4 regions of the Effusibacillus consociatus genome follow, and region 3 is predicted to be linked to each of the others. Evidence: riboswitches for the same ligand, from Rfam matches in the RefSeq annotation. Region 3 holds a riboswitch; each other region holds the start of a gene.
What was found. A riboswitch is a leader RNA that binds a small molecule or an ion and turns the genes downstream of it on or off. The one in region 3 is predicted to bind cyclic di-AMP.
Positions count from the first base shown of each region.

Region 1: it holds a riboswitch for cyclic di-AMP, as region 3 does, so the genes downstream of both, ACFO8Q_RS08205 (APC family permease) here and ACFO8Q_RS23000 (C40 family peptidase) in region 3, are expected to answer to the same signal.
Region 2: it holds a riboswitch for cyclic di-AMP, as region 3 does, so the genes downstream of both, ACFO8Q_RS11080 (C40 family peptidase) here and ACFO8Q_RS23000 (C40 family peptidase) in region 3, are expected to answer to the same signal.
Region 4: it holds a riboswitch for cyclic di-AMP, as region 3 does, so the genes downstream of both, ehuB (ectoine/hydroxyectoine ABC transporter substrate-binding protein EhuB) here and ACFO8Q_RS23000 (C40 family peptidase) in region 3, are expected to answer to the same signal.

Region 1 covers NZ_JBHSHC010000053.1:23,872-31,888, forward strand. The annotation lists gene ACFO8Q_RS08185 (globin domain-containing protein) at 1-273, opposite strand, end outside; gene ACFO8Q_RS08190 (TAXI family TRAP transporter solute-binding subunit) at 490-1,500, shown strand; gene ACFO8Q_RS08195 (DUF1850 domain-containing protein) at 1,693-2,100, shown strand; gene ACFO8Q_RS08200 (TRAP transporter permease) at 2,070-4,019, shown strand; gene ACFO8Q_RS08205 (APC family permease) at 4,067-5,899, opposite strand; cyclic di-AMP (ydaO/yuaA leader) riboswitch at 6,213-6,356, opposite strand; gene pepF (oligoendopeptidase F) at 6,670-8,017, shown strand, end outside.
Region 2 covers NZ_JBHSHC010000093.1:38,952-46,968, reverse strand. The annotation lists gene accC (acetyl-CoA carboxylase biotin carboxylase subunit) at 1-65, opposite strand, end outside; gene accB (acetyl-CoA carboxylase biotin carboxyl carrier protein) at 83-586, opposite strand; gene ACFO8Q_RS11085 (hypothetical protein) at 799-1,089, opposite strand; gene ACFO8Q_RS11080 (C40 family peptidase) at 1,207-1,899, opposite strand; cyclic di-AMP (ydaO/yuaA leader) riboswitch at 1,905-2,037, opposite strand; gene ACFO8Q_RS11075 (alpha/beta hydrolase) at 2,113-2,919, opposite strand; gene ACFO8Q_RS11070 (Crp/Fnr family transcriptional regulator) at 3,023-3,709, opposite strand; gene ACFO8Q_RS11065 (M50 family metallopeptidase) at 3,812-4,690, opposite strand; gene ACFO8Q_RS11060 (peptidoglycan DD-metalloendopeptidase family protein) at 4,690-5,529, opposite strand; gene rodA (rod shape-determining protein RodA) at 5,594-6,736, opposite strand; gene ACFO8Q_RS11050 (tetratricopeptide repeat protein) at 6,826-8,017, opposite strand, start outside.
Region 3 covers NZ_JBHSHC010000156.1:21,132-29,148, forward strand. The annotation lists gene aceA (isocitrate lyase) at 1-755, shown strand, start outside; gene ACFO8Q_RS22990 (DUF5667 domain-containing protein) at 912-1,982, shown strand; gene ACFO8Q_RS22995 (hypothetical protein) at 2,121-2,306, opposite strand; gene ACFO8Q_RS23000 (C40 family peptidase) at 2,578-3,453, opposite strand; cyclic di-AMP (ydaO/yuaA leader) riboswitch at 3,453-3,585, opposite strand; gene ACFO8Q_RS23005 (DUF2062 domain-containing protein) at 3,694-4,206, opposite strand; gene cysK (cysteine synthase A) at 4,301-5,218, opposite strand; gene ACFO8Q_RS23015 (DNA-methyltransferase) at 5,275-6,054, opposite strand; gene ACFO8Q_RS23020 (DUF3231 family protein) at 6,100-6,483, shown strand; gene ACFO8Q_RS23025 (sodium:solute symporter family protein) at 6,544-7,959, opposite strand; gene ACFO8Q_RS23030 (aspartate aminotransferase family protein) at 7,994-8,017, opposite strand, start outside.
Region 4 covers NZ_JBHSHC010000112.1:233,951-241,967, forward strand. The annotation lists gene plsY (glycerol-3-phosphate 1-O-acyltransferase PlsY) at 1-178, shown strand, start outside; gene ACFO8Q_RS16150 (NAD(P)H-dependent glycerol-3-phosphate dehydrogenase) at 199-1,239, shown strand; gene gcvH (glycine cleavage system protein GcvH) at 1,302-1,685, shown strand; gene ACFO8Q_RS16160 (lipoate--protein ligase family protein) at 1,700-2,527, shown strand; gene spoIVA (stage IV sporulation protein A) at 2,771-4,249, shown strand; gene ACFO8Q_RS16170 (HU family DNA-binding protein) at 4,426-4,698, shown strand; cyclic di-AMP (ydaO/yuaA leader) riboswitch at 4,982-5,136, shown strand; gene ehuB (ectoine/hydroxyectoine ABC transporter substrate-binding protein EhuB) at 5,328-6,206, shown strand; gene ehuC (ectoine/hydroxyectoine ABC transporter permease subunit EhuC) at 6,231-6,890, shown strand; gene ehuD (ectoine/hydroxyectoine ABC transporter permease subunit EhuD) at 6,894-7,568, shown strand; gene ehuA (ectoine/hydroxyectoine ABC transporter ATP-binding protein EhuA) at 7,565-8,017, shown strand, end outside.

The DNA.
Region 1 (8,017 bases), on a different contig from region 3:
CCATGCTTCCGCGCGTTTAGGAGTTACCGGGAACGGAAGATGTCGGGCGCGGAGCATTGGGTGCCCGAATTCCTGGCTGTACAATGGCGGACCTCCAAGAAATTGAGTAAGAAACATATATTGCTTTCGTTCGGTTTCGTCCCAATCCCCCGGGAAAATCGGAGCAAGATCCGGATGAATGCGAACTCGTGCGTAGAAGGCTTTTACCAATTTTCGAATGGTCTTTTCGCCACCGATCATTTCATAGGGGATTACATTTGGATCGTAATTCATGGGGAACTCCTTTTTTCAAGTTAGTGAGTACAAAGCTACTATTGTAATTTGAACATACGAGACCCGGGATTTCAACTTAAATTCCACCTGCAGCGCTATGTTCCAAAAAATTGAAGATCGTCAAAAAATTTTTAATTTCCATACTGGTTTGCTTAACCCGAACAACCAATAGTATCATTAAAAAGGTACCTACATACGATTAAGGGGGTTCATTGCGTGAAAAAGAAAAAGTGGTTTACAGGCTTAGCAGCAACTATGACATTAGCGATGGTTCTCACTGGCTGCGGTTCTGCCGGTAAGGATGAAGGCAAGCAGGGTGGCGGTGCGCCGAAGCAGGGCGACAAGCCAGCACAAATGGTTATTGCTACCGGAGGGACGTCTGGAACCTATTCTCCGCTGGGTGGCTCAATGGCTCAAATTATTTCGAATAAAGTCGGCATTCCGACAAACGCTCAAACAACGAATGCTTCTGTTGAGAATATGCGTCTGATCAAAGATGGTTCGGTGGATTTTGCATTTACCCAAGGGGATATTGCAGATTATGCCTCAAAAGGTACGCAGATGTTTAAAGACAAGGGAGCCATCAAGAACCTGAAAGTAATTGCTTCTTTGTATAATGAAACGGTTCAGATCGTTGTTCCTGCAAACAGTCCTATCAAAACTGTAGCTGACTTGAAAGGCAAGAAGGTATCTGTAGGATCTGCGGGGAGCGGTACGGAAGCCAACGCACAACAAATTCTTGAAGTTTATGGATTAAAATTTGACGATCTGAAAGTACAGCGCCTTTCTTTCGCCGAGTCGACCAGTGGTCTAAAAGACGGAACCCTTGATGCGGCCTTTCAAACAGCGGGTATTCCCACTTCTGCAGTATCGGAATTGGGTGCAACGAAGGGTGTACGCGTTCTAAATGTAGATGCTGATCAAGCCAAGAAGTTGATTGAAAAATACCCATACTACTCAAGCGTTACAATCCCGGCAAAGACTTATACCGGTCAAAACGAAGAAGTTAAGACTGTTGCAGTCAAATCGATGCTGGTTGCTCGTGGTGAGCTTGGCGAAAAAGTTGTGTATGACGTAACCAAGGCAATCTTTGAAAATCTTGACACCTTAGGCAATGTTCACGCAAAAGGTAAAGAAATTAAACTTGAAAAGGCCCTTGAAGGGGTAAGTCTGGAACTCCATCCCGGAGCTGCCAAGTACTTTAACGAAAAGGGAGTAAAGAAGTAAGAAGGACCGGGGGCTCTGTTCCCCGGTAATTTTTCGGGTAAAAGTGGACATATGGTAGTAAAGAGACGAGGCTTTCTAATAGTTCTGGCGGGCATCATTTTGATCATAGTTGTTGCTTTACTTAATACACCTTTTTTTACCGTGTTGACATTGAGACAAGGGATCAGTAATCAAGTTTTGCTTTCCATCCCGATGGATTCGGATAGCAAATTTTCTGTTCAATATACTCACTCGATTCATCGGACGCCCATAATAGAAAAATATTCTATAGATGATAATATGAATATTGTTTTGGATGAGGTTGTTTTTGAATCGTATGGAGTTGGTGTTTCTTCTGATTTGGAACCGGGCCAAACTTTTACCGAAGAGAATGGCAAGTTTATTATTGGAAACATGAATCGCAGGTTTCCGTTTTTTGATCAAAGAATCGCTCAAATGGTCGGTACGCACATTCTCAAAGTGAATAATAGGGAAATCTCGTTAGCGGATCTTAGTCCGCCCGGGTCATGGCTGCGATTTCAAGCGGCAAAAGAAACGGCCTGGCAGAGGGTTGAAAGGAGGTTATCCAAGTGGGAGATCATAATCAATCCCAACAGATAAACGAAGCAGAAATTCAAAAAGTGATTGCTCAATATGATAAAGAATCGTCTTTTAGAGAACTTGCCGGTTTCGTACGTTGGTTTGTAACGTTATTTGCCATCGGATTTACTGTGTACCAACTGTATGTATCCATTTTTATACCGCCGCCTGAACAAATTCTTCGGTCCATTCACTTGGCTTTCGGGCTAGGTTTGATCTATCTATTGTTCCCTGTATTACGAAAAGGGAATTGGCACCGAATTCCGATTTGGGACTGGATTCTTGCAATATTAGGTGTTGGTGTGGGTCTCTACTGGTTGATCGAATATGATGGGTTGGTCACAAGGATAGGTGCATTCACCGATACTGACTTACTGGTTGGAGGTTTAGCGATCCTGCTTGTTTTAGAAGCGGCCAGACGAGTTGTAGGCTGGCCGATAGTTGTAATTGCAGTACTTTTTTTGCTGTATGCATTATACGGAAGAGAACTGCCTGGATTTTTGCAGCATCGTGGAGTAAGTATAGAAAGACTAATCGGGCACATGTACTTTGGTACAGAAGGAATACTCGGTGTTCCGATTGGGGTTTCATCCTCCTTTATCTTCCTGTTTATTCTATTTGGAGCCTTCCTTGAAAAAACGGGCGTAGGTGACTATTTTAATGATCTGGCCCTGGCGATCGCGGGGAGGAGGATTGGCGGTCCGGCTAAAGTAACTGTATTCTCGAGTGCCTTACAAGGTACCATTAGTGGAAGCTCCGTTGCCAATGTAGTCCAATCCGGAGCATTTACCATTCCTTTAATGAAAAGACTGGGCTACCGTTCGGAATTTGCGGCGGGTGTGGAAGCCTCTTCTTCAACCGGTGGACAAATCATGCCTCCGATTATGGGAGCCGCTGCCTTTTTAATGGCGGAATTTATCGGTATGAATTACTGGGATATTGCAATGGCTGCAGCAATACCCGCGATTCTGTTCTTTGCTGGGATTTGGATGATGGTTCATTTTGAGGCTAGACGCACCGGACTTCGTGGATTGACTGAAGAAGAAATGCCGAACCGCAAAGAAGTATTTAAAAAAATATATTTACTGTTGCCAATTGTGGTAATCATTGTGCTCTCAAGTATTGGTGTCACACCGATTCGGTCGGCACTGTATGGAATAGTGGCAGCTATTGTGGTTGGGGCTTTCCGTAAAGAAACTCGCATGTCCCTTAAGGATATTCTGATCGCATTTGAAAATGGGGCAAAGGCAGCTCTCGGGGTAGTTGCGGCTACTGCGGCTGCTGGGATCATTGTAGGAGTGGTTACCCTTACGGGAGTAGGTTTGAAATTTGCCAATGGATTGCTTGAGCTGTCAGGTGGAGTCATTCTGCCAACGCTGATCCTCACGATGATTGCTTCTTTGATCCTGGGCATGGGTGTGCCTACCACCGCTAACTACATTATCACGTCTACAATTGCAGCGCCTGCGATTATCGCATTGGGCTATCCTGCATTGTCGGCCCACATGTTTACTTTCTATTTCGGTATTGTGGCAGACATTACACCGCCCGTAGCTTTAGCTGCATTTGCCGCTTCGGGAATTGCCAAGAGTAAACCGATCCGCACGGGTGTCGAGTCGACACGGCTGTCAATATCGGCGTTTATCATTCCGTATATGTTTGTCTTGTCACCGGCCCTGCTGCTTGTAGATACAACGTGGGTAGAAGGTACGTGGGTTGTAGCCAAATCTTTCATTGGAATGATCGCTGTCAGCGCGGGGTTGATCGGCTTCTGGTTCCGTCGCATGCCCGGTTGGGAACGAATCATTTTAACGATTGCCGGGTTACTGTTAATTATGCCAGGCACACTGACTGATATTGTTGGTCTGGGAATAATCGGTGTTGAACTGGTTATCCAATACCTGCAGACGCGTAACCGAAAAGCGGTTCTTAACGAATAACAAAGAAGTGGTTGCAGTTTATTCTGCAACCACTTCTTTGTTATGCTTTACTCATGCAAATGGTAAGGCAAGGTTGCAACAACGACATTCTTCCGCCCCAAAAGCTTAGACCGAATTCGGAACGCAGACTGGTTGTGAAGCACACGATGCCAGAACTTCTTGGGGACAAACTGCGGCAACAACACCATAACCGTATCGTTTGGATCTACACGGCAATCGACCCGCTCCACAAATTCGACAAGAGGTTCGACGATGGTTCGATATCTGGATACGAAGGTTACAAGCCGAACCCCAGAGTTCCATTGCTCCCATTTTTCCTTCATTTGATCTGCCTCTTCCTCAGAAAACGCCACGTAAAAAGCAACTACTCTCGGAGAGAGTGTCTTGGCATAAGCAATGGTCGATGCGACGACTCGATGGATTCCTGCAACAGGTACAATTATGACGGATTCTTTTTGAGGAAGGGGATCCTTTAAATCAATCCGCAATTGAGTTCCCACTGCTTCGTAATGACGGTGGATTTTGGTAATTACCCATAGCAAAATAGGTGTCAAGACGATCACGATCCATGCGCCTTCCGAAAATTTGGTGACGCTGAAAATCATTAGCACAACAAACGTAACAACAGCTCCAACTCCATTTATGAACACCCGGCGCTGCCATCCTTTATTCCGTTCTCGCACCCATTTTAGAATGAGTCCGCTCTGTGCCATGGTAAACGATAAAAATACCCCAATTGCGTAGAGCGGGATCAGAAGATCCGTTTTTCCGTTGAACAGGATCAACAGGAGACTGGATAACACACCTAACGTAATAATCCCATAATTGTAGGCTAAACGGTCCCCTCGATGGGCAAACATTCGCGGGAAGTTTTTGTCCTGCGCCATAATCGAAGCAAGAATCGGAAAGCCGCTAAAACTGGTGTTAGCTGCTAATACCAAAATCAACATTGTGGCGATTTGAATAGCGAAATACATTCCGCCTCGTCCAAATGCGTTCTCCGCAACCATCGACAGCACAGAAGTGTGCCCTTTCGGATCCGGGTGGACACCGTAAGCTAATGAAAAGATGGTTACCCCGCCAAAGATTACCGCCAATAACATCCCTAATGTAAGCATTGTAAGTTTCGCGTTGCGCTGCGAAGGGGTTCGAAAGTGCGGTACAGCGTTGGAAATTGCCTCTATACCCGTAACCGCCGAACAACCGGAAGAAAAAGCTTTCAGCAGGACAAACAACGTCAACCCGGAAGGGATTGTGGTCGGAGGAGCAATCTGTTGCACGGAATGCCCCGAACCCGTCAGCAAGTCGAAAGCACCTTTTCCCACTAGAGAAAGCATACAAAAGATAAACAAATAGGTTGGCAAAGCGAAAACTGTTCCCGCTTCAGATGTGCCTCGGAGATTCATCCAAACCATGATCCAGACAAGAGCTACAGCTATCGGTATTACATACGGTATTGTTACTGGAAATGCGGACGTGATTGCTTGAACTCCGGCTGCTATGGAAACAGCCACTGTTAATACATAATCAATTAACAGAGAGACACCCGCCAGACGTCCCCACATAGGTCCCAAGTTTGTCTTGGCTACCATGTAAGCGCCGCCTCCTTGCGGATACGCGTCAATTACTTGACGGTAGCTGACAACCAAGACTCCGATAAGTAAAATAATCGCCGTTGCAATGGGTAACGAAAAAGAGAACGCCACGGCTCCGACGGTAGCCAATTCAAGCAGAATCTGTTCCGTTCCGTACGCAACAGATGAAAGAGCGTCTGACGATAAAATCGGCAACGCCTTCCACACCGGCATTTTTTCTGATTCGATCTCGGTGGACTTCAAGGGTCGTCCAATCAGGATTCTTCTGAGTCTTTGGCTCTCCATTAATCTTTTGCCTCCCAAGAGCTTCCGCTTAATTACGTAGTTAGAATACCCTAAACGGACTGCTCCAAATTCTTTAATACACATAAACCTACAGATTTTCATAAATCCGTCACATCAGCGAAATAAAAAGAACCGACACCTACTTTTCCTTAAGAACCGAAGCTCCACAGAAAAAGTCTGTATCGGTCCACCGCATACCCAAGAAACCACTCCCGTTTCTCCAGTACGTAGTCAACCAAGACCGTTACCTAACCAGTTAAAGTGCGATAAAAAATAAAAAAGACCATCGCAAACGAATTGGATAGGCCAATGGACCTTCCCTGCTTTAGCTTACGAAGTTAGCTGACGGGTAGGATGGCAGAGAAGTTCATCTCATCCCTCCTGATCATTCAGGATTAACCCCACGTGATTGGTTCCTCCGCTCCTGGCTGCTGCCAGAATTAGGCTAGATTCAATTGTTGTTATGATACTACTTGGATTTGAAAATATTTGCACGTGTGTTTTTTGTGAAAAAAGACCCGCTTTTCACTTCAAATACACACAAATAAGTGATTTAAGACCATTAATCTTATGATAGCTCTTTTTTCATGATTCTCATTCTTTCTGTAAACATCTTTCGTTCTGTCAAAGAATATAATTGTTTTAATATGGGTGAAATAGATGATAGCATTCACCTAAGTCACAGTCTTGGCGAATGCCAAGTTTTCTGTATGTTATAATGGGAAAAACTGCATATGCAGCTGTATGGATCGAATAGGAGGATGATACATATGACCGTTGCCACAAACCGGCTTCCCAAAAGAAATGAAATTCCGGACGAAATGAAATGGAAGTTGGAAGATATCTATGCTTCAACCGAAAAGTGGGAGCAGGATTATCAGGAGATCAAGAGTCACATCGTAAAGATCCAGGGATTTGAAGGGAAATTGGCCGAATCGGCGCAGAATCTGCTTGATTGTCTCAAGGTCCAGGACCAACTGGCTGAGAAAATGGGCCGACTTTATGCCTATGCCCGCATGCGCCGCGATGAGGACAATACAAACACGGTTTACCAAGCCCTTACAGACCGTGCGGCTACACTTAGTGTACAAGCGTCCAGTGCAACCGCTTTTATCACGCCGGAGATTTTATCCATTCCGGAAGAAACCCTTAAGAGGTTCATGTCTGAAGAAACGGGTTTAGAACTTTATCACTTTGTGATTCACGAAATACTGCGTTCCAAAGAACATATTCTGTCACCTGTTGAAGAACTGCTCCTGGCTCAAGCGGGGGAGTTAGCCCAAGGTCCGGGGACAATCTTCGGAATGCTGAACAATGCTGACATCAAATTTCCAACTATCAAAGATGAAAACGGCTATGAGATTGAACTGACAAAGGGCCGATATATCCAGCTCCTGGAGAGCAAAGACCGTCGGGTAAGAAAAGATGCGTTCGAAGCGCTCTACGAAACGTACCGCAAGCAAAAGAACACGCTGGCCGCTATATTGCATGCAAGTATTAAGAAAGATGTGTTCTATGCAAGGGTTCGAAAATACGAATCGGCTCGGCATGCTGCGATGGATGGCGAGAATATTCCGGTTGAAGTCTATGACAACCTGATTCAAGCCGTACATGAGTTTTTGCCTGAAATGTATCGCTATGTAAGGCTCCGCAAGAAGTTGTTGGGTGTGGAGGAGCTGCATATGTACGATCTCTTCGCTCCTATCGTAAAGGATGTGGAATTCAAAATTACCTTTGAGGAAGCGAAGCAAATGATTGCCAAGGGGTTGGCACCTTTGGGGGAGGAATACGGGAAGATCCTGCAGGAGGGCTTTAATTCCCGATGGATCGACGTGTTTGAGAATGAAGGCAAGACCAGCGGGGCATATTCCTGGGGCGCTTACGGTACACATCCTTTTGTTCTCATGAATTGGCAGGACAATATGAACAACATGTTTACCCTTGCTCATGAAATGGGCCATGCCATCCATTCCTATTACACGAACACTACCCAGCCTTTCACGTATGCAGACTATACGATTTTTGTGGCGGAAGTGGCATCGACGTGTAACGAAGCACTGGTACTGCATCACTTATTGGAGACCACCACCGATCCCCGCGAAAGGATGTATCTGATTA
Region 2 (8,017 bases), on a different contig from region 3:
TTACAAGCCCGGATCACTCGGACAGCAATCTCTCCTCGATTTGCAATCAATATTTTCTTAAACACTTGGCCGCCCCTCCGTATTAGTCGACTTTGACAAGGAACAGCGGCTGTCCGTATTCAACCATTTCGCCGTCTTGGACCAGAACGGCAGCGATTTCACCTCGTACGTCCGCTTCAATTTCGTTCATTAATTTCATCGCTTCCAGAATACAGACCACTGTCTTGTCCGTTACTTTTGAACCGACTTTCACAAATGGCTCCGCGTCAGGTGCCGAAGCTTGGTAGAAAGTACCCACCATAGGGGATACTATTTTATGCAATGTCGGGTCCTCTACCGGTGTATCCGCTTTCTTTTTCGTAACTTTCTCAACAGTAACGGGAGTTTCTGCAGGTGTAACAACGACCGGGTTGATAGGTGAAGATGTCGTATATTCTGCGTTCACGGATGGTATCACCAGCGGAGCCGCAACACTCAACTCCTTTTTTATCACCAGCTTCGTCCCAGCCGCTTCGAGATTCAGTTCGGTCACGGAAGTTTCATCAATTAACCGTACAAGCTCACGAATTTCATTCAACTTCAACATTTTGAATTGTCCTCCGGTTTCACGTTCGTTCCGAATTTCGGAATTTAAGTTCCGAATTTTACAATGTCTTTACATGAATATTACAATTCAGCGAATAAAAAAACAAGAGTAAAAAATTAACCCCTCAACTTTTTGACTTTGAAATCGAAATCGAATCCTAATGCATATGAGTTAACCCAAATAAAATGACATGCCTTTATAAAACAGGCATGTCACTTTTGCAGAAATCTCACAATTTTCAATTCAATCCAATGCCACCCTTTCGCCAAATCATAGGGCAGCAGAATGAACGTGCAAAGAAAAGCCACCGGGAGAACCATTGTGAGCCGTAGAGTCCGGTTCTCCACCAGAGAGTGGATCATATCATATTGGATGTTATGCCGGTTTTCTTCCGCGACTTGCGGCAGAAGCTCCGATAACAACTCATGGTAGATACGGCCCGTAGAATTCACCAAGTAGAGAATCAGCCCGCTTACCAGTGCAATCGATACATATTTCCACAATGGAACAACCCCCTTTTCTCAAAGGTGTCTCTTCCAGTCTATGTACCCGGACAAAAAATGGGTTCCATTGAAAGCACAAAAATAGAGCAGCCAGTCGGAAATCCGACTGGCTTGTAATTAGATGCGTTTTGCTCCAATATAGCGGGGTCCCCAGTACGAACTGCTGAAACTGTCAATCTTTACCCCGTGGGAACTGGTTGCCGAAATAAACTGCTGATCCCCGATATAAATGCCAACGTGGGTAGCTCCTTGCGCGTATGTCGTGAAAAACACCAGATCTCCCGGCTGCAGTTCCGAAACAGCAGAGCCTTGTTCGAACATTGCTTGCGATGTGCGCGGCAGTTCAATGCCTTTCTGTGCAAACACATAACGGACAAATCCGGAACAGTCAAATCCTGATGGACTGGAACCTCCCCAAGCATACGGAACACCGACAAATTGTTTTGCGGTTTCTGCAGCATCCGCGTTGGCTGATTGAGCTTGTTTCAACTCCTCCGCTTTCTTTGCGGCCGCTTCCTCAATTTGTGGGGCGGTAGTCGGCCCGACTTTGCCCGTTTCTTGAATCCCGTGATCCTTTTGGAATGCTTTCACAGCACCTTCAGTGATCTCACCATAGTAACCGGTGTTTGAAGGATATGTGAAATATCCCAAAATCCTCAAGTCTTGCTGTAAGGCAACAACTTCTGATCCTTGTGAGCCTTTTTCCAGCAGCTTTTCCCCGTACTTTGTAGCAGCTTCCGCATTTGAAGCGCCAAGGGAGACAGTAACAATTGTCCCTGCAAATACAAGTGCCTTCAGAAACTTATTCAATTTGATTCGATTCCTCCTGAAGCCTCCGAGGTTAGTTGTCGGGTTCGGGTTGAGGTACCCTTCACAAAAAATGCGATTCACCCCATAAAGTAGGTCCCCCGTACTGACAAACACTGTCAGATTCGGCAATATTTCTACTAATCTTTTAAAAAATATCACGAATGATGTCGAACTTCAATAGACTTTGGTCCGAATGACAGTAGTACTTTAGACCTATTTTCTTTTGTTGATCCACTCTAGAATATCTGTCAAAACCTCTTCCTTTTCCGGTTCGTTCACCAACTCATGATACAATCCCGGATAGATCTTTAACTTCTTATCCCGCGAGCCGGCTTTCTCAACAAACGGAATAGCTGCTTCCGGATCCACAATTCGGTCGGCACCCGCCTGCAGGAGCAGCAGCGGCTGTTGAATTCTGCTTGCTTGGAGCATCGCCTGCTGCATCGCCACCTGCAATTCTTCAAACCATCTGATTGAAACCCGGGACTCGTTATAGGGATCTTCGGAATATTTTTTCACCACGTCAAGCGAACGGGATACATCCGCAGCAGCAATGCCATTGGGCATTCGCAGGCGAGGCGTCAATCTTCCAAGCACCCCTGCCAGGTTCCGTTTCCATTGGGGAACCTGCATCTTTAACCTGAGGCATGGAGAACTCAACACCACTCCTTTGATCGGCAGATTACCCGCATCCGGCTCCTGCAAAAAGCGAACCGTTACCAATCCCCCCATTGAGTGTCCAAAAAGAAACACAGACGTGTCCCCTACAGTATTTTTTGTTTCTGTCAGCCAGTTTCGTACGCAGTCAGTGTAATCGGAGAATCGATCAATATGGCCGCGTGTACCCGGGGACTGTCCGAATCCAGGCAGATCTCCGGCAAAAACTGCAATATTCCTGGCGAGAAACCAGTTGATCACGTGTTCATACCGGCCGCTGTGTTCCCCTGCCCCATGAATAAGTAATATTGCTACCCCAGTGGAGCCTTCCGGAATCCATTGTTGAAAATGTAGTCCCTCCATGTCCCGTCCTCCTTTTGTATCATGACATTATTCGAGGAATTTTCTGAAATTCCTGCAACAAAAAGAGCCGGGGGAATTTCCCCGACTCTCTCGTCACACAATATTAGTGCATATCCGCAAGTGCTTTCTGATCCAGCAGAACAATGTGTCGCTTTTCGACATCGATATGGCCTGCCGTTTTAAACTCATTCAGTATTTTACTGGTGGTTTCCCGCGTGGATCCGATCAGGCTTGCCATATCCTCATGTGTCAGTCGAATCCCGATTTTCACTCCGCCATCCACCCGTTGCCCGTGCAGATCTGCCAATTTCAGCAGCAGCCGGGCCAATCGGGTTTGGACGTCATAGAAAACGAGATTCTCGATTTGTTCCTGTACTTCTTCCAATCTCTGTTCCACAATGTGTGCCAGCCGCAAAGAAATCATCGGGTTGCGGGAAATGATTTTCTCGAACTCGTGCTTGTTGATCGCACAAATATAAGCATCATCAAGCGCTTCCGCATAGTACTTGCGCGGTTCATCGCCAAAAATCGCACTTTCCCCAAAGATCGCACCCGGTTCCAAAATCACCAGTGTAAAGTGTTTCCCTGTATCGGAAAGCCGGGAAATTCGAACCCGGCCTTTTTTTAACAAATATACTGCGTTGCTCGGTTCATCGGGGGTAAAAATAAAGTTTCTTTTTGGTACGACAGAAGGTTGACTCCCTTTCCCTAGCTGATCCAGCTCTTCCTGCTCCACCCCTTCGAACAGTTCAAACTCTCGTAATTCGCATACTGAACACAGACTGAGCATCCGTTGTCCCTCCTCTCAATCCGGAAAGATCCTGTATAGTACACCGTAGCACACTCCCCAGAAACTGACAAGAGGCGGATGAACCTGCACTGGATTTCCAATCTAATGTTCCGCAAGAATTTGCCCCAGCAATACCCCGCCGCCACCAGGTTTCATAGCGGCTTCCATCAGCTCTTCCTCAATCAAAATCCGCAAAGTCTGCTTTCGAGCGTCTCGTACATATACTACATGGTATGCATCCGGAGCAAACTGCGCGAGGACTTTTAACAAAGGTGTGTCTGCTGTCGCAGCGATTGACCTTACCGGAAGCGGGCGGCTACCCCGCTGCCGTTTTTTCGTATCCAGGAAACGAATGGTGTCGTAAGGCAATTGCCTTCGCAACTGCCAAGCAGACACAAACAGAAACACCCCGAGTGTCACCATTCCCATTTGGACGAATCCGGCCCATAATGCCAGCAATCCGGCAATCATCAAAACAGTTGAGAGGATAAAAGCCATTCCAATCGCCACCCCTGTCGCCTTCTGAAATCCCAATGATCGTGAATACGCCGCCCTGAGAATCCTTCCTCCATCGAGCGGTAACGCCGGCAGCAGATTAAAAAACGCAAGGGTCAAATTGATCGTGATCAGATAAGAGGCAGCGTGATCGTTCAGCAGTCGTAAGTCCTGCAGCCCAATCACCACAAACAGCAAAACGAAATTCATGAAAGGGCCCGCCATGGCAATGATCGTCTCATGGCGAGGCTGCCACCCCAGTGCTCCGTGTTCCAAGCGTGCAACTCCGCCAAACGGCAGAATCTCCATCTCTTTGACCCGGTATCCGTAAAAAAAGGCCGCTGCCACATGCCCCAGTTCATGAATCAGTACGGTGGCAAACAACAACACCATCTCACGGAAGTACGGCGTCCAGGCTGACACAACCATCAAGAGAACAAAAAGAGGATGAACCTTGATTTTCATCCCCTTCCCCAAGGCTCCCATCACGGCTTCTTCCCTGCCTGAGTTAAAATATCCTGCGGATTTACCGGTTTGTTTTTTATAAAACGGGCGAAGTACAGATCGGACGGCTCTTTCTTCGCCGTTTTCCCGATCGTCTGTCCCGTGTACACCCAATCTCCCGGTTTAACCGACCCCGACTCCAAGTGACCATAAAGCGTTTGCCCCGCCGACCCGTGATCCACAATGACATAAATGCCGTACTTGTCATTCTTGTCGAATTCTTTCACTTGACCTTTGGTCACCGCTTTCACATCTGCCGCCGAGGTGGTTTGCAAAATGACCGCGGGATGCTTTTCGGCATCGTAAGGGGTTGTAACCTTAAAATCTTTCAGAGGCGGTTCGTAGGTAATATCCTCGATTGTGGTATTGGAACCGGCGGTGGATGTCGGAATAGCCAGGTTCGCATTGCCAAGATGGGAGGCCATCCAATTCGAAAGTGCCGTAATGTCAGTTTCTTTTGTCATTACCGTTCTTACAACGTGTTGAGCGCGTTCTGCCAGTGGATGCGAGGATTGAAACGCTACATAGGTAACCAGCACCAAAACGGCCGCCCCAATCACCTGTGCCACGATTCGGCCGCTCTCATGTTCCTCATATTCGTCATGCTCTTTATATCCCCGCTTGGAACTCCACGGCCCGTCCCAACGGGAGTAATTCGAACGTCCCGCCATTCCGTAACGCCGTTCCATTGATCTGTAAGAACCAAAATCCGGCCGCTGATTTCCGTTCTTCTCCTCTTGTTCACGAATCCCTTGAAAAACCGGATGCGAGGGAGGCGGAAAATTGGAATCCTGTTCATCCCAGGATGGTGTACGTTTCACAGACAGACCCCCTTGTCCATACGTAGTGATACATCCTATTCACTTACGGACAAGGATATGACGCCTAAAACCGGATTTTCTTTCGTCTGTAGCCTACATTGAGAACAAGACCTATGGCCAGCATACTGGACAGTATGGAACTTCCCCCGTAAGACATGAGCGGAAGCGTAATTCCCGTAATTGGCGTTAACGACATTGTCATTCCTACGTTTTCAAAGACCTGTGCCAGAAACATGGAGAGTACCCCGGCCACAATCAAGGAACCCATTGGCTCCCGGGCTTCCCGCCCGATTTTAATCATGCGGATCAATAAAACAAAATAGGACAGCAGCAACAAGCCGGCTCCTGCAAATCCCAACTCTTCTGCAATTACGGAGAAAATAAAGTCCGTATGACGTTCCGGAATCCAAGCCCCCTGCGTCTGCACTCCTCTGAAAATCCCTTCCCCCCAGATCTGCCCGGCACCAATTGCCAGCAATGACTGGTAAAGCTGATAGCCGGCACCCGTCTTTCCTCCTTCAGGGTCTAGAAACATCGTTAAACGCTCCCATTGATAGGGATGGACGATGGAAAAGAACCAGTCTTTCCGGGCGAAATACAACATGGACAAGCTGCTGATCCCGGCACCGGCAAGAGAAAAGAGAATGAGTAAATATCTGCGGGGAATTCCGGCAGCCCAAATCATTCCGCAAGCAATCGAACTCATCATCATGGCGGTTCCCAAATCCGGCTGTAAGATCACCAGGCAGATGGGAAGCAGGATGAGAACCAATGTTTTCAGGAAATGAACGAACGAGGTGCTGGTTTTTGCGTCCTGCAGCAAGCGTGCCAGAACCAGAATCAAGATAATCTTCATGAGTTCAGCCGGTTCCAGCTTAACAGGCCCCAACTGAAACCAGCTCTTGGCTCCGTTGGCAGCATGACCGGCGATGGACAGGAGCATCAGCATGCCGACACCAAAACCGTACAGCCATTTCCAATGCTGACAATATTCGGCGTAATCGATGCGAATCACCAAAAACATCACAATCAATCCGATCATGAACCAGAAAGCTTGACGAATATAAAAATAAGCCGGATCCCCCGTTAGATTTACGCGGGAAGCACTGGAGACCATGACTACTGAAATGACGGCTAAGAAGAATACAATCAGGATGATCAGAACATCCAGATCCTGCAGGCGCTTATTGGGGGCGCGCTCGATCATTTCATCCTCACTCCGCACCTAAAAAAATCAGGGAATCAGGCTGTTTCACCCAATTCCCCTCTTTCCAGTATGTCAATTCCTGCCAGAAGCTATCCTCGCTTCAGGCTTTTTTTCTCTATACAAACCGTCAAGAGCTTGTGAACATCACGCACTTGATCCAGCCGTCCCAACCGTTCAAAAAACTGAAGGGCCGATACAAAAGCCGGAATGGCTTTCTCGTATTGGCCTTGTTCCATATGTATCAACCCTTGGATCCGCTGCACATTCCCGTATTCAGAATGATCCGCGGACAGTTGATCGAGCAGTCTTTCACATAGTTTCAACGAATTTTCATAGTCGCCCCGCTTGAGACACAGTTCTGCTATTTCTGTGTCAACCTCTGCAAGCCAGCTCTCTTCGCCCATTTCTTCAAACCGCTGCCGAACTTCCAAAAACAGTTTTTCCGCAGCTTTGTATCTCCCTGTATCAGCCAGGAACACTGCATAGTGAAAACGGATAATGGCATACACAAGGGGGCCGACCTCTTCGTTTACATTCTCCAGTTTTTGATACATTTCCGCCGCCCGCTCGTAGTCACCGAGAGAATTCAATGAGATCGCCATATTCATCATGGTTATGGATTGTTGAAATACATATTCAGATCCGTTCAGGATTTCCAATGCTTTCAGGTAATACTCGACTGATTTCTCGTGTTCACCCAAATAAAAATTCACAACACCCAAGCGGTTAAAAAGCCGGGCTGTTTGCGCGGGGTCGGGATCCTCAAGCAGACTGATGCGATCCTCCGCTTTCAGCCAGTAATGTTCGGCCAATTTGTAGTTTTGCTGCTTAAAATACACCTGCCCGATTTGTTGAAATGCTTGGCCGCGCCAAGTATGCAGACCACGGGAAACAGCAAGAGCGACCAGTCGCTCCAGCATCAACAAAGCCTGGTCCGCGTCTCCTGTTTCCGTATAGCAGATGCTAAGTTTATAGAGATAAGAAGGGTCCTCTTCCTCCTCCATCTCTTCGGATCGGACTTGTTGGAAATAAGTAAGAGCAATTGAATATTCCTGTTTGTCAAAAAGTACATTGGCCAGTTTCAGAAGATCGGACGGTCTCCGATCCCATGTCACATCTTTCAACAGTTCCCCGATTCCAACATCCAACCGATCCGCAATCTGCAAAAGCAGCTCAATGGATGGAGACGCTTTCCCCGATTCAATTTGGCTTAGTGTGCTCTTTTTTGCGATACCCTCAACCAATTGCTCCTGGGTGAATCCCTTGCTTTGACGGAACAAA
Region 3 (8,017 bases):
TCGAAGACCAGCTCGCCTCTGAGAAGAAGTGCGGACACATGGGTGGAAAAGTTCTCATCCCGACCCAAGCTGCGATCCGCAACCTGGTTGCTGCACGTCTGGCTGCTGACGTAACGGGCGTTCCGACGATCGTAATCGCACGTACAGACGCGAATGCGGCAAACTTGTTGACCAGCGACGTTGATCCGCGTGACCAGGAGTTCATCACGGGGGAACGCACATCTGAAGGATTCTTCCGAGTGAAAGCAGGTCTTGACCAAGCAATTGCACGCGGTCTTGCATACGCACCTTATTGTGACCTGATCTGGTGTGAAACATCTGAACCGAACCTGGACGAAGCAAGACGTTTCGCGGAAGCAATTCATGCGAAATACCCAGGCAAACTGCTTGCTTACAACTGTTCGCCGTCCTTCAACTGGAAGAAGAAGCTCGACGACGAAACCATTGCGAAGTTCCAATACGAACTCGGCGAAATGGGCTACAAGTTTCAATTCATTACCCTCGCCGGTTTCCATACTCTCAACTTCAGCATGTTCCAATTGGCTGACGGATACAGAGATCGCGGTATGTCTGCATACGCAGAACTGCAAGCTGCCGAATTCGAAGCAGAAGTTAGAGGCTACACGGCTACCCGTCATCAACGTGAAGTTGGTACCGGCTATTTCGATGAGGTATCGCAAGTTATTTCCGGAGGAAACTCCTCCACCACAGCTCTTACGGGTTCTACCGAAGAAGAACAGTTCACCACTGTATAATCTTCGGATCAACCAGATAGCATCTTTCGAGTCTCACCCCCTCGTGGACTCGAAAGATGCTTTTTTGTGTGTGATGGGACAGAAAATGAACCCCCCTCTCGAATGATTGTGACATAGGGGTCAGGGTATAGACGATACATGAAAGGATGATACAACATGAAAAAGAAAATCGCATCTGCCACACTCGCATTAACCTTGATGGCCGGGTCTGTACCGGTACTTGCAGAAGAAACTGCACCAACTTCTGCGGCTGCTGACACATCTGTTTCTGCAACAACTGACACTGCCACCGCTAGCACGAACACAACGGGAAGCACCACAACTGCAGACACAACTGCAACAGCTAACACAAACACAACAACTGAGACCGCAAGCACAACAGCTGCCACAACAACCGACAGCACAAACGGGACTTCTTCTTCTACCACCAGCACCAACTCAACCACTACTGTTGAGGCAGTAAATCCGGATTCCTTCGTTTACAAGCTGAAGGAACTGGTTATCAAAATCAAACTGGTGTTTACATTTGATGACAAGGCAAAAGCGGATCTTCTGACCCAGCAGGCAAACGATAAAATCGGTCAACTGGAAGTCCTCAACCAAAACGGAAAAACCGAGTACAACGATATGCTGATCGAAGCGATCAACGAAGCTCTTGAAAGAGCTCAGGAAGCGTTGAAAGAAGCGAAATTGGAAGCTGAAAAAGAGCAGGACACCGAGGCGACAACCGAAATTGAGCAAAAAGAAGAAGCGGCTGTTCAAGTGGAAAAACATTCGCTCGTAGTCTTGAAAGCAGTGTTGAAAAAAGTGCCGGAGCAGGGTAAAAAAGGCATTGAAAACGCCATTGCAAAGCAAGAAGAAAAATTGAAGGTCAAGATGTCGATCAAAACAACTATCGTTCCTGCGACTGCAACACCTGCACCGGTTCAGCCTGAAGCAGCAAGCACAACAACAGCTTCGACTACCACTTCTACCACTGGAAACAGCACGAACACGGCTGCCACAACGGACGCAAAAGCGACAAAAGTTGAGACGAAGACACAGGTTGAAGTACCGGCGCTTGACGAAGCTGGCGTCAAAGTGAAAGTGGACAACGGCTTGCCCTTGGGACACACCAAGCAGGAAGAAAAGAAACCTGAGAAGCAGGAAAAAGGCAAACAAGAACACGGCAAGCAAGAGCAAGGCAAACAAGAACACGGCAAGCAAGAGCAAGGCAAACAAGAATAGCGGGAAATAAGAAAGCACCGTTCGAGTCCTCCTCTGGAGGCTTGAAGGGTGCTTTTTTAAGTAATCCTCGCAATTTATTCAACGGAAATCCACTGGAGAGGAACTGAGAAAATCCTTGAAGAAAAAAAGAGCAAGCGGCTACCAAGTAAGCGGACTATGTGCAGCAAGCCACGCAGCCCAGAGGAAGGCGATACCAGTAACGGCCAACAACAGAGACAGAAAAAATCGCCTTTCTCGGATGTTCTTCAACAACGGAGGTACGGCCAGCACCGCGAACACAAGTAAAAATGTGGAGACCAGAAACGGGTGTTTGAGCAAATCCATCCACCTCCTCTAACCAGTCTTCGAGATACTTATAATTACGCGGGTAAAGCCTGTCCGTATTCTGGTATTGTAGTGGAGGCGAGATTCTCAAATAGGTGATCACGGATTTTTAAATCTTTTTTAAAAAACGGATCACGGTTTCCTCAAAGTATCCTCATGTTTAAGCCATATACTGAACTTGCTTGTTTCTCTTCCTCTTTCCCCGTATTTTGAGAGCCGTAGATTCGTTTTTAGGCCCAAGCAGATGCTTGGGCCTCTTTTTTCTTCCGTCCTATAAGCGTTTTGCGCCTAGATAGCGTGGTCCCCAGTAAGGGTTGTCCATCGGTACGATCTTCACTCCGTATGAACTGGTCGCCGAAATGAATTGGTTATTGCCCAAGTAAATGCTCACATGGGATGCTCCCGGAGCATATGTCGTATGGAACACGAGATCTCCTGGCTGCAGGTTGGTAACCGGAGTTCCTACCTTATACATTTCAGCTGCCGTTCGCGGCAATTGAACCCCGTGCTGAGCGAAAACATATTGTACGAACCCGGAACAGTCAAATCCGGAAGGGCTTGTCCCGCCCCAAGCATAAGGTACCCCCACATATTTCCGTGCTGTGTCGGCTACGGCTGCGTACGATTTCTGTACCACAGGCATGCCGGATCGGGAAGCAAGTACAGGTTGAATCGCAGCTCCTCCGTTTTTGCCGGTATTGACAATCGCAGTCAGGCTATTTTCATCCCACTGCACTTTCGATCCTAATGTTTCGGCGATGAAGCGCAGCGGAACATAGGTCCGGTTCTGTATAAGCGCTACTTGGGTATCCAGTGCCACGGTTCTTCCGTTCACCGTCACTCGGTTGTCACCCGTCCTCAGCACAATTACGTTGTTTGCATTCTGAATAGTGACTTTCGCTGTTTCTCCTTGGTTCACCCAATTGACTGCATATCCGAGCTTTTCGGATACGAATCGAACCGGGACCTGGGTGCGCCGGTTTTCATCAATAAAAGGCTGCGCATCAGGAAATTGAATGAGTTGAGTGTCCACTTGGACGTTGACAGGACTGACAGCTGCAGCTTCCGCCACACCTGCATTTGAGGATAGGAAAGTAGTCACGGAGAAGGCTCCCGCGATCATGAGGGTTTTGACAATCTTATTCATGCTGTTCCTCCTTGAGCCTCCGAGGTTAGTTGACGGATTCGGGTTGAGGTCACCCTATGCAGAAACCTGCAATTCACCCCATAAAAAATGTCCCCCGTACCGGCCTTAAGCCGGATTCGGCTGTTTTTGCTTCTCTCTCAATTCGACAAAAACCGCGCTTTTCCTCTCCCTGAAAACCGTCCAATTTGTGGTAAAAAAGCATCAAAAAAAGCGCAATGCATTGAGCATTACGCCATCTTCTTATTGTCCGTTATCTTGTACCTGCAGGAGCTTGCGAGCCAGTTTCTCGGCTCGCCGCTTTCGATTGGCTTCATACAGATAATACACAATAGGGTAAGTGAGAATCCCGAGTGCAGTAGATATCAAAGTCATTCCGATCAATGTCTTCAGTTGAACATTCAGGAAACCTTCCAACCAGCCGGGCAGCCAGGCAGGCATGTGGATATGGAAAGGCAGAATCAAATCACCAAGACATTTTCCAAGCCCTAACATCGGAATCGGAAGAAACGTGAGTTTCCCAATCACATGGCCGATAATCGCAGCGGGCATCGACCCGCGAGCCACCCGCACCAAAGGGTAAAAAATAATATAAACCAACATCGCTGTGGAGATGACCATAAACTCAAGGCCAAAGCCAATCGCGAACCCCATCGCCACTTTTTTTGCACCGCCGGGCGACCGAAGCAATTTGACGTATTGATATTTCATGGATCGTCCAAGACGCTTCATCGTAAGGGCTTTCGATTTGCTCATGTCGGCATCTCCTCAGGTGTTCAATCTCTTCTATTAGAATAAGCGGTAAATCGTAAATTTGAAATATCGAAATTATTGGTAACAAAAAAGGGGCTCAGTCGAACACACCCATACTCAAATAGCGTTCCCCGGTATCAGGCGCCATGCAAAGCACTTTCTTGCCTGTCCCCAAGCGCTTCGCCATCGTGATGGCCGCAAAGACGGAGGCCCCGGAAGACGGACCGACCAGAATCCCTTCCTGGCGGGCCAATCTTTTCATTGTTTCTAGCGCTTCTTCGTCTGCAATTTGAATGATTTCGTCATAAATTCGGGTGTTCAGGATGGGCGGGATAAAGCCCGGGCTTGTCCCGACCAGCTTATGCGGTCCCGGCTTCCCTCCTGACAAGACAGGAGAGCCTTTTGGTTCGACAACCGCGATGTGCAGGTGCGGCAGCTTGTCCCGTAACGTCTCCCCGGTGCCCGTAATGGTTCCACCTGTGCCTGAAGTTGCTACAAATGCATCCAAATGTCCGTCCATCTGCTCAAGAATCTCTATCGCGGTGGTTTTGCGGTGCATGTCCGGATTCGCTTTGTTCTCAAACTGCTGCGGAATGAAACTGCGCGGGATTTGTTTCTGCAGCTCCAACGCTTTGGCAATCGCCCCCGGCATCCGCTGCTCGCACTCGGTTAGCACCACTTCCGCCCCGTAGGCTTTTACCAAATTAATCCGCTCTTTTGTGCAGTTATCCGGCATGACGAGAATCGCGCGATATCCTTTGGCGGCCGCATTCATCGCCAATCCGATTCCCGTATTGCCGCTAGTGGGCTCGATGATGGTATCCCCTTTTTGAATCAATCCGGCCGCTTCCGCCGCTGCAATCAAGTTAAAGGCAGCCCGGTCTTTCACACTGCGTGAGGGGTTAAACATCTCCAGTTTCACATACACATTGGCCGCCCCTTCCGGGACAACCCGATTCAGACGGACAACCGGTGTCCTGCCGATTAATTCTGTTACGTTGTTGTACACCTTCATGAAATCATCCCCAACTTCATCATATCATCCTGAACAGTCGGAATATAGACCTATTGTTACAATCCGCTCCTGAATTCCCGGGTATCATTCAAAACTTTATCAATTCGATCGAGCGCAATTTGATAATACGCTTCTTCCTTCTCGATTCCTGTACACAGGCGCCCAAGTCTGATACACGCTTCCGCCGTTGTCCCGGAACCGAGAAACGGGTCAAACACCTGATCCCCGGGGTTCGTTGACGCTTCGATTAATCGGTGGAACAGAGCGAGCGGCTTTTGTGTCGGATGGGCAGCCCGGTTATCGCTCCGGCGGATCCGTTCTTTTCCCTGACAGACGGGAAACTCCCAGACATCGCGGAGCTGCTTCCCGTTGTTATACTTTTTCATGGCTTCATAGTGAAAGGTATAGTGACTCCCTTTTGCAAACCACACAATAAATTCGGTGGAATGTGTGAAAACCCTGCGGGTCAGATTCGGCATGGGGTTCATTTTTCGCCAAGTGATGATATTCAAGCATTTGTATTTCAATTCTTTCAGTGCAATCATGACTTCACTGATATTGTGCTGCGAGCAGCAGACCATGATGGTGCCTGTGGTTTTGAGGAGAGGGTTTACCTTGCGAATCCATTCTCTCGTGAAATCCAGATAGCTTTCGAACGAGTACGTGTCCCAATTTTCATTGATCTTGTACCAGTTTCCCCCGTCGAGCTTGTTCTCCCATTTCATATCGATTCCGCTTGTATTATAGGGTGGGTCTGTGAGCACCAAATCAAATGAGTGTTCCGGCAACCGATCTAAAAGCGTCAGACAATCTCCGAAATACACACGCGGTTTCAATTTGACCGCCCCCTTTCGAATACTCCCCCCTTACATTCATTTCTTATGAACGGCGTTTTATTCCTGATTCCAAGAAAAAAAGCGGCCCTAATAAGGCCGTTGAACGTTCAAGTGAATATTTCCAGATTGGAGGTGCATATTATAACAGCCCCCTCCAGTTACGATGGAGAGGTAATGGAGAGTACCAAATCCCCTTTCTCAGATCGACTGATGCTGATTCACGTCACCTTATTAGTTTCTTCCAGTCTAGGGAATTATGGAATGGGAATGGCGGCAAGTCAAAGACGGGACCTGGCAACTGTGTATGCTCGGCTTTTGGTGGAAGGATCGGCTTATGGAGAAGACGGTACGAACCTCTTGATTGAAAATGGGTGGATGGAACAACCACCTATAGCACCTGATCGAAATACTCTTGCCAAAGGAAAGTAGGCTCCTGCATTGTGCCAACATCCACAACGTAGGAGCCTCTATTTCCTCCAGATTCGCCTATCACTCAGCCAACTGATTGCTTTCTGCCGGTGAACTGTAAACTGCCATCCGTTCTTTCGAAAAGTAGGAAACGAGTGCCATTACAAGTACGCTGGAAGCAATGCCATACATGATCGGATTGGTCGAAGTGATGCCCTCAATCATTAACCCGCTCAACACAACAACCGTACTTACGATAATGGAATAGAACGCAGCTTTAGCCGTTGCTCTTTTCCAAAAGAATCCGAGTACAAGCGGCACAAAAATCGCACCTGACAAGATTGCATAGGCAACATCAAGCGCAACGAGAACATCCTGAATCCAAATCGCAAAAATAATCGCCAAGATCCCGACGACAAGCGTTGTCAATCTGGATACGAGAAGGAACTGTTTCTCCCCCATATTTTTAAACCAGTACTGTTTCATGATGTCGTTTGTAAGCAACGTGGAAGAAGCCAATATCGTCCCCGAAGCGGTGGACATCAACGCAGAGCAAACACTGGCAAGAACGAGCCCCAGTACTCCGGGAGGCAGGATGGCGATCGCCATTTGAGCAAACGTATTTTGCGGATTCTCAATACCGGGAATCACGATCAACGCACACATTCCCACAATACTCAACGCGAGAGCATAACCGATGCTGTAGATACCGGCCCATACAGCTCCGACACGCGAAATCTTAATCGTTTTGGCTGTAAACACACGCTGCCAAATATCCTGGGAAACTACCAGCCCCAGAGAATACAGCAGGAAATATTGAAAAATCTGGTCCCCCCCAATCGTGGAGAAATCAAAATGAGACGCAGGCAGCTTCGCCAGAAGAGCATCCCAACCGCCAGCGGAGGAAAGACTCATCGGAAGCATGATAACGAAAATACCGACCGTCATAATCACAAACTGGATAATATCCGTAACCGTTACGCTCCACATGCCTCCCAGAATCGTATAAAAGAGGACAATCCCTCCACCGACAATCATCGAAACCGTCATATTCCAACCCAGCAATACATTAATAATCGCACCCATCCCGATCACTTGGGTAACCCCTACCATCAGGGTATAAATCGAGGAAACAAGTGCACTGATCAATCTGGTTTCCGAACTGTAGCGTTTGCCCAATAACTCGCTAATAGTCGACACATTGGCTCCGGAAATCCGTTTGATAAATAAAACACCCAAGAGCATGATGCCTAATCCGATTGAAGTGACGAACCACATACCCGACAGACCAAATTTATAGCCTAACTTGGTTGTTCCAATCGTTGAAGCTCCACCCAGAATGACAGCTGCAAGACAACCCAGATACATAAAAAATCCGAGATTGCGGCCGGCCAAGACAAAGTCTTCCGATGTTTTCGCTCTTCTTGCACCGATGATCCCTACCACAATCAAGACCGTAAAATACAGAAGAATGACAGACGTATCAAGCAAGTTCATTTGATTTGTCCCCCTATTTTTGAACTCACATCATTTAAGAACTTCTTACGCACATGGT
Region 4 (8,017 bases), on a different contig from region 3:
TATTGTCTCCCTCGCTTCTCTGGTCTTTCTCACATTTTTACCTGTTACGGTCTTATTGTCGGACCTTCCCGCAGTTTATTTCTGGATGTCGATTGTGATGGCCATCCTGTCTTACTGGCGGCACCGGACAAATATAGTAAGGCTTCTACAGGGAAAGGAAAATCAGATCGGAAGATAAAGCTTTCGTAGGAGGAGATTATGCAAAGTTCTGTTGCGGTTATCGGGGCAGGCAGTTGGGGAACAGCTCTGGCAATGGTCCTGGCGGATAATGGTTGTAAAGTATCGATGTGGGCAAGAAGGCAGGAAGTTGTGGATGAAATTCTGTCGGAGCGAAGCAACTCGAAGTACCTGCCGGGAATACGATTGCCGGAAACCATTTATCCTACTGCTGACCTTCAACATGCGATAAAGGGTCATCATTATGTTCTGGTTGCAGTGCCGTCTGTAGGATTTCGAAATACGATGAGGGAATTATCGGCTTTCCTTTCATCCGATGTAAAGGTGATTCATGCAACCAAAGGACTGGATAAAGACAATTTGATTCGTTTGAGTCAAGTGATGCTGGAAGAAGTTCCGCAATTAAAACCGGTAAATCTGGCTGTGTTGACGGGTCCCAGCCATGCGGAGGAAGTGTCCCGCCGGTCACCCACAACAGTGGTTGTGGCGAGTCAGAATCGTGTTACGGCCGAAACATTTCAAGATCTCTTTATGAATTCGTACTTTCGGGTCTACACGAACCCTGATGTTGTTGGAGCGGAGCTCGGAGGAGCCTTGAAAAATATCATCGCATTGGGTGCCGGGATCTCGGATGGCCTTGGTTTCGGTGACAATGCGAAAGCCGCTTTGATGACACGGGGTCTTATGGAAATCTCCCGTTTGGGACTTCAACTGGGGGCTGCCCAAATGACATTTGCCGGTTTAGCCGGTATAGGGGATTTGATTGTAACCTGTACATCAAAACACAGCCGCAACTGGCGGGCCGGTTATCAATTGGGACAGGGTAAAACGATCGATGAAGTACTGTCATCCATGAACATGGTTGTGGAAGGAATTTATGCCACAAAAGCCGCTTTTCAACTGGCAGAAAGACATCAAGTTGAGATGCCGATCACAACAGCTATCCATAGTGTGTTATTTGAAGGCAGGAGCCCTCGGGCTGGAGTGGAAGATCTGATGGGCAGAGGAAAAACACATGAGATGGAAGAAGTGGCCCGAATCTCGATGAGTTGGGAATCCTAGCACATCGAGGCAAAATTTGTTACAATTTAGCTTGTGACAATTTGATATCAGGAGGCTGGATCATGAGTAATTTACCGCAAGAGTTAAAGTATTCGAAAGAGCATGAGTGGGTTCGTGTAGAAGGAAACAAGGCATACATAGGAATCACCGATTTTGCACAATCCGAACTTGGAGATATTGTGTTTGTTGAGCTGCCTGAAGTTGGGGATGAGGTTGTTCAAAACTCTACCTTTGGCACGGTCGAATCCGTAAAAACGGTTTCCGATCTCTATTCACCAGTCAGCGGGGAGATTGTTGAAGTAAACGAATCTCTGGCAGATTCGCCGGAAAAAGTCAACGAGTCTCCGTACGGTGACGGTTGGATGATTGTTGTTGAGCTGAAGGATGCTGGAGAACTTGACAATCTGTTAAGTGCTGATCAGTACGCGGAAGTCATTAAAGGGTAACAGAGGCTGCAGATTTGGAAGCTTGGCGTTTATTACCGACCGGCTTGTTTTCCCCCGCGGAGAATATGGCCTTGGATGAAGCTGTATTGATCGCTCACAGTGAAGGTCTTGTGCCTCCTACAGTGCGATTTTACGGATGGAATCCTGCCACTGTATCAATTGGCTACTTTCAGAAGCAAGCCGAAATCGATTTCCCTGTACTGCGGGCCAAAGGTCTCGGATTTGTCCGACGGCCTACCGGCGGGCGGGCAGTTCTCCATGACCGCGAAGTAACCTATTCGATTGTGGTTTCCGAAGCCTACCCGAATATGCCCAAGTCGGTAAACGAATCCTACCGGGTATTGTCAATGGGGCTGGTGGAAGGCTTTCGAAATCTCGGCTTGCAAGCGAGTATGGTGTCTTTAGCCACGGAAGAGGAAAAACAAAAATACGCATCGCTTGGGTCATCCGCTTGTTTTGACTCCCCTTCCTGGTATGAATTGGTGGTGGAAGGACGCAAAGTGACGGGGAGTGCCCAAACTCGTCAGCGAGGCGCAATTTTGCAGCATGGCTCCATTTTATTGGATTTGGATGAAGATCTTTTATTTTCGGTTCTTTATTTTTCATCCGACAAGCTTCGTGAGAGGCTAAAGGCAGGTTTTAGAGAAAAAGCGGTCTCGATCAAACAGTTAACCGGACGGGAAATCTCGTTTGAAGTGGCGGAAGCCGCTTTCCGGACCGGATTTGAGAAGGGGTTAGGAATTGAACTGGTCCCCGGTGAGCTTACGGAAAGAGAGCGGCATCTATTGGAGGAGCTTGTCCGCACCAAATATGGTGCTCCGGAATGGAATGAAAAAAGATAGCCCGCATATACATAGCACTCGGAAGCGGTTTTCCGAGTGCTTTTTGTTTGGGCTTGTTCTAAACTCCTTTGTTCCGCATATCCATAGAGATGAAAACTCGAAAAGCCCCTTAAAAAAAGCCACCTCGGAATAAAACTCTTGGCGGTTCAATATACATGTACAAACATCCAAGAGCATCTGGGGAGGGATGATCGAGGGGGTTGCGGTAACTTCTACGCCGACATTAAGTAGGGAGGGAAAAGCGTGGAGAAGTTTGATATTTTTAAAGACATTGCGGAGCGAACAGGTGGAGATATCTATCTCGGCGTAGTGGGCCCTGTTCGTACCGGTAAATCCACTTTTATCAAAAAATTCATGGAACTGATTGTACTTCCGAATATTTCGGATGAAGCGGATCGGGTGCGTGCGACCGATGAGCTGCCGCAAAGTGCAGCCGGTCGTACCATTATGACTACAGAGCCTAAATTTATACCGAATCAGGCAGTGGAGATCAATGTAAAAGAAGGCCTGGATATCAACGTAAGAGTGGTGGATTGCGTTGGTTATGCGGTGGAAGGAGCTCGCGGTTATGAGGATGAAAACGGTCCTCGCATGGTTTCCACTCCATGGTTTGACGAGCCCATCCCGTTTCAGGAAGCTGCTGAAGTAGGGACTCGCAAAGTGATTGCCGATCATTCAACCATCGGACTTGTAATCACAACAGACGGAAGTATCGCCGAAATCCCCCGGGAATCTTATCTGGAAGCTGAAGAACGGGTGATTTCCGAGCTGAAAGAACTCGGCAAGCCTTTTGTGATGGTGATCAACTCCACTCATCCGCATCACCAGGAAACAGAGGCCCTGCGTTCAGAGTTGGTCGAGAAATACGATATCCCCGTTGTGGCTTTGTCGGTTGCGACCATGAACCAGGACGATATTATGGTCGTTCTGCGGGAAGCACTATACGAATTTCCGGTGCACGAAGTGAATGTGAACCTGCCCTCCTGGGTTATGGTGCTGGATAACGATCACTGGCTGCGTTCGAATTTTGAAGATTGTGTTCGCAATACGGTTCAGGACATCCGGAGACTGCGGGACATCGACCGTGTGGTCGGCGTATTCAGCGACTATGAATTCATTTCACGGGCTGCCTTGGCCCGTATGGATATGGGGCAAGGGATTGCCGATATTGATTTGACCGCTCCGGACGAACTGTACGACCGGGTGTTGACAGAGGTAGTGGGTGTTGAAATTCGCGGAAAAGACCACCTGCTCCAGTTGATGAAAGACTTTACGACTGCCAAACGCGAGTATGACAAGGTGGCAGATGCGCTTCGGATGGTGAAATTGACCGGATACGGCATTGCACCGCCGGTACTGGAAGAAATGGCGTTGGATGAACCGGAACTGATCCGCCAGGGTTCACGTTTTGGTGTTCGCTTACGGGCAACGGCTCCTTCCATTCATATGATTCGTGTGGATGTGGAATCGGAATTTGCGCCGATCGTAGGAACTGAGAAGCAAAGCGAAGAATTGGTTCGTTATCTGATGCAGGATTTTGAAGAAGATCCTCTCAAGATTTGGGATTCGGATATCTTTGGAAAATCTTTGTCGGCCATTGTGCGTGAGGGGATCTCTGCCAAATTGGCCATGATGCCCGAAAACGCCCAGTACAAATTGAAGGAAACGCTGGAGCGAATCATCAATGAAGGAAGCGGCGGATTGATTGCGATTATCCTTTAAGAAAACAGTACTGTCTGTGCGAAAAAAGAAGGGCTGGCTTGAGCCTTTCTTTTTTTAATGGAGAGGGAAATACGGAATTTCTATATTTTTCATCCTGTTTATGTATATTTGCATCAAAATTGGATACACAAGTAATACTGCTTAAATAGAGAACCCAGGAGAGGGGGTGTAGGATCATGAATAAAGCAGATCTTGTGAACTCAGTAGCAGAGAAATCCGAACTTACGAAGAAAGATGCGGCACGGGCAGTAGATGCCGTATTTGAAAGCATTATGGAAGCACTGGTGAAGGGTGACAGGGTACAACTGATCGGTTTTGGAAACTTTGAAACCAGGGAGCGTGCAGCTCGTAAGGGCCGCAATCCTCAGACCGGCGAAGAAATCGATATTGCAGCAACGAAGGTGCCTACTTTTAAACCGGGCAAATCACTTCGTGAAGCGATCAAGTAAGAGTTGCTATCAATCAAGGGAGATTGTCGTTCAACAAAAACGTCCGATACTTCGGGCGTCTTTTTGTTTTGGTCAACGTTGTCTTCGGGTAGGACAGCCTAGGATATGGAACGATATGGGAGGAAAGATAGGGATCTGGCTGTTAATTTTCCCTCATCCAATGTGAGTGGGGATCTGGCGATATATTCAGAATTTATCAAGGGTGAGTGATAGTGATAACTATGGTACTATAAAAAAAGCGAATAACGTGAATCACTTTTCATTTGTTTTGCTTATGGATTAAGTAAATACCAAGCCTAATTTCTTTGAAAAAAGGAAGCGGGGGAACCAAGGTTTTTTTGGGGGTTAATCCTGGACTCGAATCCAGGAGGGATGTGGGAAGAACTTCTCTGCCATCCTACCCGTCAGCTAACCTCGTCGGCTAAGCAGGGAAGATCCAAGGGATCTGCTACCGGCAGGTCATGTCTGGATTCGTTCACTTATTCCTCGACTGCCTGGAAATTGTGTTTTAGGTGGACCAATACAGACTTTTTCCTTGGAACTTCGGTTCCGGGAGAAAGTTTGTATTGGTCTTTTTTTTCACAAAAATATCAGTTGAAAGGGGTAGAAATCTCTTGAAAAGAACAGGAATGACAGTACTGCTTACCGGGATTCTGTCAGCGGGGCTGCTGCTCGCAGGCTGCGGCATCTCTGTAAAAACCGGCGGGGGAAATTCATCCGGGGAGTCTGCGCTAGAACGTGCAAAGAAAGAGGGATATGTAACAGTAGGGTTTGCTAACGAAAAGCCGTACGCATATGCGACCCCAGACGGGAAACTGACAGGTGAAGCGGTTGAAGTGGCTCGTGCTGTACTGAAAAATTTGGGAATCAATGAAATGAGACCTGTCCTGACCGAATTTGGTTCGCTGATTCCGGGGCTCAAAGCAAAACGCTTCGATATTATCACAGCAGGGATGTACATTACACCGGAACGCGCAAAGGAGGTCGACTTTGCCAATCCGGAATACAGCATCGGGGAAGCGTTGGCTGTTAAGCAGGGGAACCCGCTCAGTTTGCACAGTTATCAGGACATTGCTTCCAACTCGAAGGCAAAAGTGGGGGTGATGGGAGGAGCAATTGAATTGGAGTACCTGAAAAAATCGGGTGTTCCGGAAGATCGTATCGTGATTGTGTCGGATCAAGCTTCTGCGATTGCAGCTCTGCAAGCGGGTCGTGTTGACGCCATTACAATGACGGGGCCGTCTTTGCAAGCCGTAATGGAATCGGCTAAAGATTCCAATATTGAAAGGGTTATGGATTTCAAACAACCGGTGATAGACGGCAAAAGTGTACGAGGGTATGGAGCTGCCGCTTTTCGAAAAGAAGATGCCGATTTCCGCGAGGCATTTAACCGGGAGCTGGCCAAGTTGAAGGAGTCCGGTGAACTGCTTAAAATTCTTAAGCCATTCGGATTCACTGAACAGGAACTTCCTGGGGATGTAACTGCAGAACAGCTTTCCAAACCATAAAGTTTTACGTTTTGAACGAAAGGAGTGGCATCGATTATTTCAACTTTAGATCTGCTGCCGCCTCTTCTGGAAGGAGCTGCCGTAACAATTCAGATTACCGGTCTATCAGCCGGCGTCGCACTCGTTTTGGCTTTTGTTGCGGGATTCGGTCGGCTTTCAAAGTATTCGCCAGTCCGGATCATAACGGCTTTTTATGTTGAAGTTTTTCGCGGTACTTCTCTGCTCGTCCAGTTGTTTTGGCTATTCTTTGCATTACCGATGCTCGGGATCGAGTTGTCGCCTATGGCGGCTGGCGTAGTGGCATTGGCCCTGAATTATGGAGCCTACGGGTCAGAAGTGGTTCGCAGTTCCATCCTTGCAGTGCCAAAGGGGCAGACCGAGGGGGCAATTGCGTTGAATATGACACCAGTGCAACGAATGAGACGTATTATTCTTCCGCAAGCGTTTATGATAATGCTGCCTGCTTTCGGCAATCTGTTGATAGAGCTGCTTAAAGGCACGTCCCTCGTCTCATTGATTACACTTACCGACCTGACTTTTAAAGGGATGATGCTTCGGACCTTTGATATTTCAAGAACGCCCGAGATCTTTGCTTGCATGCTTGGAATCTACTTTGTGCTGGCATATTCCCTGACACTGGCAGTCCGTTGGATTGAACGGAAAGTCACCGCAGGGAGGGTGTAAACCATGTGGAATTGGGATTTTGCTCTGTCGATTTTGCCGAAATTGTTTGATGTGATTGGAATCACGATTTCCGCCACACTGCTGGGGTTCGTTATGGCTGCAATTTTGGGATTGCTGTTCGCTTTTGGGCGGAGGTCAAGATTTAAGGCACTTTCCTTGGCTACAGCTGGAATAGTGGAGTTTATACGCAGCACTCCCCTGTTGATTCAATTGTATTTTTTGTACTTTGCACTCCCGTTTTACGGAATCGAGTTATCTGCATTCACAATTGGTGTGTTGGGCTTGGGCGTTCATTACAGCACGTATTTGTCCGAAGTCTACCGGGCGGGAATCAACGATGTTCCCCGCGGGCAGTGGGAGGCGGCTACGGCACTCAATTTCTCGAAGATTCAAACTTGGATGAGAATTGTCCTTCCGCAGGCGATTCGTCCCGTCACTCCCATGCTTGGGAATTATCTGATTGTCATGTTTAAAGAAACTCCTTTACTTTCCACAATCACCGTGGTGGAACTGATGCAAACCGCAAAAATCATTGGTTCGCAATCGTTCCGTTACCTGGAGGCATTCACAATCGTCGGATTGCTGTTCTTGTTGTTAAGTTACCCGTCATCCCTACTGTTTCGCAGATTGGAAATCCGGTTGAACCGTCAAGTTCAAAGAAAGGGTGTGGGAATGTGAGTGTACAGCTTGAAACAGAATTCTCCGATCAGAACCAAAATGGCGTCAATCGTCCGATTGTCCGATTTCAAAAAGTAAGCAAGTCATTTGACGATCAGGAAATTTTGCGAGAGATTGATCTGGAGATTGCTCCGGGTGAAAAGGTGGCTGTGATTGGACCGAGCGGCTCGGGTAAGACCACGCTCGCCCGTATTCTGATGACTTTGGAGGAACCGACTTCCGGGATCGTTGAGGTGGATGGTGAACTCTTGTGGCACAAAAAAGTAAAAGGAAAGCTTGTGTGGGCAGATGAGAAACATCTTCACAGGATTCGCGGCAGCATCGGAATGGTCTTTCAACATTTCAATCTGTTTCCCCATATGAACATTTTGCGCAATGTCACAGAGGCGCCAATCCATGTGTTGGGGTTATCGCGCGATGAGGCTGTCGAACGGGCCATTACAATGCTT